DNA from 2 places in the Mesorhizobium sp. J8 genome. Region 2 is predicted to be linked to the other one. Evidence: predicted binding sites of a transcription regulator. Region 2 holds the regulator's gene; the other holds the start of a gene.
The links. The regulator LexA, encoded in region 2, represses DNA repair genes until DNA is damaged. The targets are predictions, from matches to a motif close to TGTTCNNNNTGTGTTCNG.
Positions count from the first base shown of each region.

Region 1: MJ8_RS00700 (DNA recombination protein RmuC) is a predicted target of LexA. The motif match lies at 1,226-1,243, and genes of this name have one in related genera.

Region 1 covers NZ_AP024109.1:132,894-137,132, reverse strand. Annotated here, with positions in the region: gene fmt (methionyl-tRNA formyltransferase) at 1-581, opposite strand, end outside; gene def (peptide deformylase) at 642-1,172, opposite strand; gene MJ8_RS00700 (DNA recombination protein RmuC) at 1,277-2,530, shown strand; gene MJ8_RS00695 (threonine/serine dehydratase) at 2,640-3,617, shown strand; gene MJ8_RS00690 (ABC transporter permease) at 3,842-4,239, opposite strand, start outside.
Region 2 covers NZ_AP024109.1:3,613,274-3,617,512, reverse strand. Annotated here, with positions in the region: gene gltX (glutamate--tRNA ligase) at 1-449, opposite strand, end outside; gene MJ8_RS17350 (ComEC/Rec2 family competence protein) at 550-3,009, shown strand; gene lexA (transcriptional repressor LexA) at 3,003-3,743, opposite strand; gene glp (gephyrin-like molybdotransferase Glp) at 3,860-4,239, opposite strand, start outside.

The DNA.
Region 1 (4,239 bases), 3.2 Mb from region 2:
GTAAATGTCAGACAATTTATCCCCAACTGCGCGAGCGCCTCGACCATCAGCGAAGCGCCCTCCACCATCAGGCGGTCATGCAATTCGCCGGCCGTCATATCGGGTGCGATGGCGACTTTTTCAACCATTGCCACCGGCCCGGTATCCAGCCCCTCTTCCATCTTCATGATCATCATGCCGGTTTCGGCATCGCCGGCCATGATTGCGCGCTGGATGGGAGCAGCACCACGCCAGCGTGGCAAAAGCGAGGCATGGCCGTTGAGGCAGCCCAGCCTCGGTGCGTCCAGAATGGCCTTCGGCAGCAGCAATCCATAGGCAACGACGACAGCGACATCGGCCTGCAAGCCGGCAAAAACCTGCTGCTCGGCCTCGCTTTTCAGCGATGTCGGCGAGCGCACCTCGAGCCCCAGCTGCTCGGCTTCGCGCTGCACCGGGGATGGCGTCAATTCCAAACCGCGCCGGCCGGCGGCGCGCGGCGGCTGCGTGTAGACGGCCGCGATCTCGTGGCCGGCCTCGGCGATGGCGCGCAGCGTCGGCACGGAAAAATCCGGCGTGCCCATGAAGATGACGCGAAGCGGCATGAGGTGCTGCGATCCTGTTTTGCACTAGGCTCAGGTGCTCGCTCGGCCGAAAAGACGGCCCTAGCCCACCATCTTGCCCGGGGCCTTGTCCTTGGCGAGCTTCTTGAACTTCCGCACCACCATGTCGCGCTTGAGCTTCGAGATGTGATCGATGAACAGCACGCCGTTCAAATGGTCGATCTCGTGCTGCAGGCAGGTGGCCATCAGGCCTTCCGCCTGCATCTCCTGCAATCTGCCGTCGCGGTCGAGATATTTCACCCGCACGGAAGCCGGGCGCTCGACCTCGGCATAATAGTCGGGGATCGACAGGCAACCTTCCTCATAAACCGAGCGCTGGTCGGCGCTTTCGAGGATCTCCGGATTGATGAAGACATGCGGCTGAGGCGGCTCGCCTTCCTTGGCGAGGTCGATGACCAGCAGACGCCGCGGCACGCCAACCTGGATCGCCGCAAGGCCGATGCCCGGCGCGTCATACATGGTCTCCAGCATGTCGTCGGCGAGCTTGCGCAGATCGGCGTCGACGCGCTCGACCGGCTTGGAAACCTGGCGCAGGACGGGATCGGGAAGGATGATGAGCGGCTTGATCGACATGGCGTCTCACCTAAGACCTCACTTGACAAGCGTCAACCGGGGCATGCTCGGCCTGTTCACGTTTTGATCTGTGCCAGGACGCCGAATCGGTTATGCTGCCCCTCATGAACGACATGACCTCCATCCTTTCGCAACCAGTCGCTCGGCTTGGCGCCTCCACGATCACGCTCGGCCATGTGCTTGCCTTCACCATCGCCCTGTTCGTCGTTCTCTTCGCGGCGCTGGTCATAGCCTTGTGGCGCGCGGCCACGGCGCGCGCGGCCGCCGCGGCGGAAGCCGCCGATCACGCCCGCGACACCGAGGCCCGCATAGCCGACGTCCTGCAGGCGCAGGCCGAGATGCAGGGGCGCATGGGGGCGATCGCCGAAGTGTTCGGGGCGCGGCAGGCCGAGCTTACCCAGTCGCTCGGACAGCGGCTCGACGCCATGACCGGCCGTCTCGGCCAGACGATGGCCGAGCAGACCAAATCGACCCATGAAAGCCTCGCCAAGCTGCAGGAGCGGCTGGCGGTGATCGACACCGCGCAGGGCAACATCCAGTCCCTGGCCGGCCAGGTCGTGCAATTGCAGGCGATCCTCTCCAACAAGCAGACGCGCGGCGCCTTCGGCCAGTCGCGCATGGAAGCGATCATCGCCGACGGCTTGCCGCATGGCGCCTACGAATTCCAGGCGAGCCTCTCCAACGGCAGTCGGCCCGACTGCCTGGTGCGGATGCCGAACGGAGCGCCGATGCTCGCGATCGACGCCAAGTTCCCGCTGGAAGCGTGGAACGCCATCCGCGCCGCCGAAGGCGCCGACATGCAGAAGGTTGCGGCGCAGGCGTTCCGGCGCGACATCGAGGTGCATATCCGCGATATCGCCGAAAAATACCTGATCCAGGGCGAGACGCAGGACACCGCCTTCATGTTCGTGCCGTCGGAATCGGTGTTCGCCGAGATCCACGAGAATTTCGAGGCAGTGGTGCAGAAGGCGCATCGCGCCCGCGTCGTCATCGTCTCGCCCTCGCTCTTGATGCTGTCGATCCAGGTGATCCAGGCGATTTTGAAGGATGCCCGCATGCGCGAGCAGGCGCATCTGATCCAGGGCGAGGTCATCCGGCTGATGGAGGATGTGGCGCGGGTCGACGAGCGGGTGCGCCGGCTGCAAACGCATTTCGGCCAGGCGGCGCGCGACATAGACGACATCCTGGTGTCGACGTCGAAGGTGACCAAGCGCGGCCAGAAGATCGAGGCATTGGAATTCGCCGAGAGCGAGACCGAGCCCTCGCGAAACGCGGCGCCAAAGGCCGACGCCGGCGCGCGGGTGGCCGATTCAAAGACCGGCCAGCTCAGGCTGCGGGTCGTCGAAGGCGACGAGTAGCCGACGACGACGCCATCGCCAAGCTTGTCTCCATGACATTTTTTCGTTGGCGCGTTACGGTCTTTTCCGTGCACCATGGGCCACCCCGTTCTTCGCAAGGCCCTCGCCCATGATCACCCTGCCCGGCATCTCAGACATCCGCGCCGCCGCCGAGCGGCTTTCCGGCCTGATCGTCGAAACGCCGCTGATCGAATCGCCGGAGCTCAACAAGCGCCATGGCGGCCGCATCCTGTTCAAGCCCGAGACGCTGCAGCGCACCGGGTCCTTCAAGATCCGTGGCGCCTATAACAAGCTGTCGAGCTTGAGCGAGGAAGAGCGCGGCCGCGGCGTCGTGGCCTTCTCTTCCGGCAACCATGCGCAAGGCGTGGCGGCCTCGGCCGCAATGTTCGGCGTCAAGGCGGTGATCGCCATGCCGGCCGACGCGCCGGCGCTGAAAGTCGGCAATGTCCGCAAGATGGGGGCCGAGGTGGTGCCGTTCGACCGCTTCAAGGACGACCGGATGGCGGTCGTACGCCCCTATATCGAGAAGGGCATGGTGCTGGTGCCGCCCTTCGACGATCCGGCCATCATCGCCGGCCAGGGCACGATCGGCCTGGAGCTGATGCGGCAGGCCAAGGCGCTCGGCGTGGTGCTCGACGCCGTCGTCGTGCCTTGCGGCGGCGGCGGCCTCTCGAGCGGGATTTCCGTCGCCGTCAAGGACGCCTCGCCGCGCACGCAGGTCTGGGCGGTCGAACCCGAGCATTTCGACGACACGCGCCGCTCGCTGGCCAAGGGTGAGCGGGTCGCGAACCAACCCGGCCACAGCTCGATCTGCGACGCGCTGCTCACCGCCGAGCCCGGCGCCATCACCTTCGAGATCAACCGGAAAAATCTCGCCGGCGCCATCGCCGTCTCCGACGCGGCCGCCGCCCAGGCGATGCGCGACGCCATGGCCTATCTCAAGCTGGTGGTCGAGCCCGGCGGCTGCGTCGCGCTGGCCGCGTTGTCATCCGGCGAGATCGACCTCGCCGGCAAATGCGTGGCCGTGGTGCTGTCCGGCGGCAATGTCGATTTCGGCACTTATGCGGAGATCATGGCGGCGGCGTAGGGCGCTCTGCATATAAAAAGCGCCGCGTTCCTTCGCGCCCCCCTCTGGCCTGCCGGACATCTCCCCCACAAGGGGGAGATTGGCAGTTTCGGCGCCTCGCTCATTTTTGCGACGTCGGAGATTGGCGAAAGCCGGCGCGACATCGATCTCCCCCCTTGTGGGGGAGATGGCCGGCAGGCCAGAGGGGGGCGCTGTCCCGCCGACGTTGAACTATTCCTGGAGCCTCAATCCAGCGTGCGCCTGAACCGCACCAGCGCTACGCCGGCAAACAGCGCCACGAACACGACCAGCCAGCCGACTTCCGTCGCCACGGCCGGCAGCTCGGCACCCTTCAGCATGACCGCGCGCGTGATGCGCAGGAAATGCGTCAGCGGAAAGATCTCGCCGAAAGTCTGGGCCCAGCCCGGCATGCCGCGATAGGGGAACATGAAGCCCGACAGCATGATCGAGGGCAGGAAGAAGAAAAAGGTGAGCTGCAGCGCCTGCATCTGCGTGCGCGCGATCGTCGAGATCGTGTAGCCGAGCAGCACCAGCGACAGCACGAAGACCAGCACGGTCGAGAGCAGCAGCGACAGCGAGCCCATGAACGGAATGGCAAACAGAAGCTTCGCCGCGGCCAGCA
Region 2 (4,239 bases):
TCGGTCGGCGCCTTGATGCGGATGGCGCCCTTGACGCCTGCCGGGGCCTCGGACGGATCGCGGTCGCGCCACTGGCCGTTGTAACGCGGCGGCAGGCCCTTGGCGCGGGCCGCCTCGCGCATCGCTTCCAGCTCCGCCGGCGTCTCATAGCTGTAATAGGCCTTGCCCATGCGCACGAGCTCCTCGGCCACCTCGCGATGGCGCGGCGCGCGCTCGAACTGCGAGACGGCATCGCCGTCCCAGGAAAGGCCAAGCCAGGTCAGACCGTCGAGAATGGCGGCCGTGGCGGCTTCGGTTGAGCGCTCGCGATCGGTGTCCTCGATGCGCAAAAGCATCGTGCCGCCGGTGTGCTTGGCGTACAGCCAGTTGAACAGCGCCGTGCGCGCCCCGCCGATATGTAGATAGCCTGTGGGCGAGGGGGCAAAACGTGTGACGACCTTGTCGGACATGAAACTCTCGAGAAGCACTGAAAAATGCAGTTTCGCGCAGACTTCCACGCGACCGGCGTTCATGTAGCATAGGCGGTCTGGGGCGCAAGGGGCAGACCCGATGGCTGGACGTGGCCGGGGCGCGGAGGAGGGCGGGGGAATGACAGCAGGCGTTAGCGAGCGCCTGATGTTTGCCCATGCCGAGCCCACCGCGGAAGCGCCGCTTTCGCTTCCGGAACTCCGTCCACCCGCCGAACCACCGCCGCCCGGTGGCGGCGCGCTGCAGCCAGTCTTGCCAACAGGGATCGTCGGCAGGATCCGCAAAAAGCTTGGCCGCCTTTCGCTGCCAGCGCTGCGCCGAAGCGTTGCGGTCGCCGCCACCATCGAGCTCGATCGCGGCGTCGGCTTCCTGCTGGTGCCGGTGTTCCTGGCCGCCGGCGTGATCTATTACTTTTCGCTGAGCACCGAGCCGGATCTCTACAGGCCGCTTGCAGCGGTGGCTCTGATGGCTGTCTGCGCGGCGGTGTCGCGCTCCTGGCAGAGAACGCATCTTGTCTTCATGGCATCGCTCTTCTGCGCGCTCGGCTTTCTGGCGGCCAAGGTTGAGACCTGGCGGATGGCGACGCCGATGCTGGGCTCCGAAATCCAGACGCGGCTGACGGGCCGCCTCGTCATCGCCGAGGCGATGGCCAATGGCCGTGTGCGGCTGACCATCGATCTGATCTCCACGGAGCATCCGAAGCTGCGCTACGCGCCGGACCGCGTCAGGCTGTCGGCGCGCAGGATCCCGCCCGGCATGACGGCCGGATCGATGCTGACGGGCCATGCGAAGCTGCTGCCGCCGACCGGTCCGGTTCGGCCGGACAGCTACGACTTTTCCTTCGACAGCTACTTTGCCGGCATCGGCGGCAGCGGTTTCTTCCTGGGCGATCCGAAACTTGTCGCGCCGGTGGAGGCGCCTTTTGGCGCGCGTGTGGCATCGGCAATCGAGAACGCGCGCGAAGGGATCGCCGATCACATCAGGAGCAGCATCGGAGGGTCCGAGGGCGAGATCGCGGCGGCGCTAATCGTCGGCGTGCGCGCCGGCATTCCGGAAGAAATCAACGAGTCGATGCGCCGCACCGGGATCTATCACATCATCTCGATTTCCGGCCTGCACATGGCGCTGGTCGCCGGCACGATCATGGTGCTTTTGCGCGGCGCCTTCGCGCTGTTTCCCGATTTCTCGTCGCGGCGGCCGGTAAAGAAATACGCGGCCGGGATCGCGCTCCTCTCGATCGCTGCCTATCTCGTCATCTCCGGCATCGTGGTGGCGGCCGAGCGAAGCTTCATCATGCTCGCCGTGATGCTCGCCGCGATGCTCTTCGACCGCGCGGCGCTCACCATGCGCAACCTGGCGATCTCGGCGATTGCCGTCATCCTTGTGTCGCCGCACGAAGTGGTCGGCCCGAGCTTCCAGATGTCCTTCGCCGCCACCGCGGCCCTGGTCGGCGCCTATGCTGGCTTTGCCGACTATCGCGCTGGCAAAGCGACCGTGCCGCCGGCAAAGCGTTCGTTCGTGAGGTTCCTGTCGCGAAAACTGGCGGTTGGCGTGGGTGGCGCCGCCGTGACCTCGCTCATCGCGGGCAGCGCGACGTTGCTGTTTGCGATCTGGCACTTCCAGCGCGTGTCGCCGCTCAGCCTGCTCGCCAATCTGGCGGTGATGCCGATCGTCTCGCTGATCGTCATGCCATTTGCCGTGTTGAGCGCGCTGGCCATGCCCTTCGGCTTTGACGGTCCGTTCCTCTTTGTCATGGGCAAGGGGTTGACGGTGATGATCGCCATTTCGGCGTGGATATCCGAGCGCTCGCCGGTCGACGCCGTCGGGCTGATCTCGATCCAGTCGGTGCTGCTGGCGACGATCGCGCTGGTCATCGCGACCATGGCCACTACCTGGCTGAGGCTTGCCGCCGTTCCCTTCGCGCTCGCCGCGCTGCTGGCCATTCCGCATGTGCGCACGCCGGACGTGCTGATCTCGGAAGACGCGCATCTGGTCGCGATGCCGATCGGCGGCGGGGAGCTTGCCGTCAATCGCGAACGCTCCAACGAGTTCACGACTGACAACTGGAAACGTGCGCTGAAAGCCGAGACAATCGTGCCGCCAGAGACATTCGCCAAGGACGCTCTCGACATCGCCGACCCCGTCGATCTGCCGCCGGGGTCGCCTTTCTACTGCACGGGCGATCTCTGCATCGGCCGGCATCCGTCCGGCGCCATCGTCGCCCTCGTGGAGAACCGCGACAACGCCCGGCCGGCCTGCGGCTTCGCCGACCTCATCGTCATCAATGACGCCACGGCCTACAATCCCTGCTGGGATCCGCGCGTGCTTGTCGTCACCAAGCGGCAACTGGCGCTTGACGGCAGCGCCGCCGTCTTCTTCGATCCGCAATCGGCAACCGCGCGGCCGGCCGTTCGTTATGCGGTGGAAGAGCCATATCGGCCCTGGCACGAGCAGCGGAAATATACGCGCGAAGCGAGAGGATTGCCGCCCTATCAAAAGCCTGAGCGGACGGATGCGAAATCTTCACAACCGGATCAGTAGCGGCGGATCAACCCGACAAGCTTACCCTGCACCTTCACTCGGTCCGGCCCGAAGATGCGGGTCTCGTAGGCCGGGTTGGCCGCCTCCAGCGCGATCGAGGCTCCCTTGCGGCGGAAGCGCTTGAGCGTCGCTTCCTCGTCGTCGACTAGTGCCACCACGATCTCGCCCGGGCTTGCCGTGTTGGCGTTGCGGATGATGACAGTGTCGCCATCGAAGATGCCGGCCTCGATCATCGAGTCGCCCTTGACCTCCAGCGCGTAATGCTCCCCGCCGGCGATCATGTCCGGCGGAACGGTGATCGAATGCGTCTGATGCTGAATGGCGTCGATCGGCACGCCGGCGGCAATGCGGCCCATCACCGGGATGGACACTGCCGAGCCGGCATCGTCGTCATTGCTTGGCGTCGGGGTGCGCGATGCGGTAGCGGGCTTCACCTGACGGCTGAGATTGTTCTGACCCAGGCTGCCCTGGATGACGCTCGGCGAAAACTTCTTCGCCGCATTGAGGCCGGGGGCGATCGAGTCGGGCAGGCGCAGCACTTCCAGCGCGCGCGCCCGGTTCGGCAGCCGGCGAATGAAGCCGCGTTCCTCCAGCGCCGTGATCAGCCGGTGGATGCCGGATTTGGAGGCGAGATCGAGCGCTTCCTTCATCTCGTCGAAAGACGGCGGAATCCCGCTTTCCTTCAGCCTTTCGTGGATGAACATCAGAAGTTCATGTTGTTTGCGCGTCAGCATGGCGGCCCCCACGGGTTCTGAAACCAGAATCAGAAAAACAAACCCAGAACAAACACTATCTGTTCCAGTTGTGTTCCGCAACCGTTTAAAGTTTAGTGAATTTGTTGACGTTTTGTTCAGCGTAACATCAGGACGCGGCATTCGGCGCCGGTCTCGGCGGCCGGCGCGAAGGGCTCGCGCACGATCAGGCCGTTGGCATCGGCGAGCATCCTCAGCATCGAGGAGTCCTGGATGCCGAAAGGGGTAGCAACGAGCGTGCCATCATTGTCGCGCACCACGGCGCGCACATAGTCCTGCCTGAGATCGTTGGCCTGCATCGCTGCGCCCAGCCGGGCCGTCCGCACGTCCTGCTTATGGTCGCGGCCGCCTAGCCGGGCAAGCAGCGGCTTGAGGAACAGCTGCGAGCAGACGATGCTGGCCACCGGGTTGCCGGGCAGGCCGATGCAGCGGACATTGCCAAGCCGGCCGAACATCAGCGGTTTGCCCGGGCGCATGG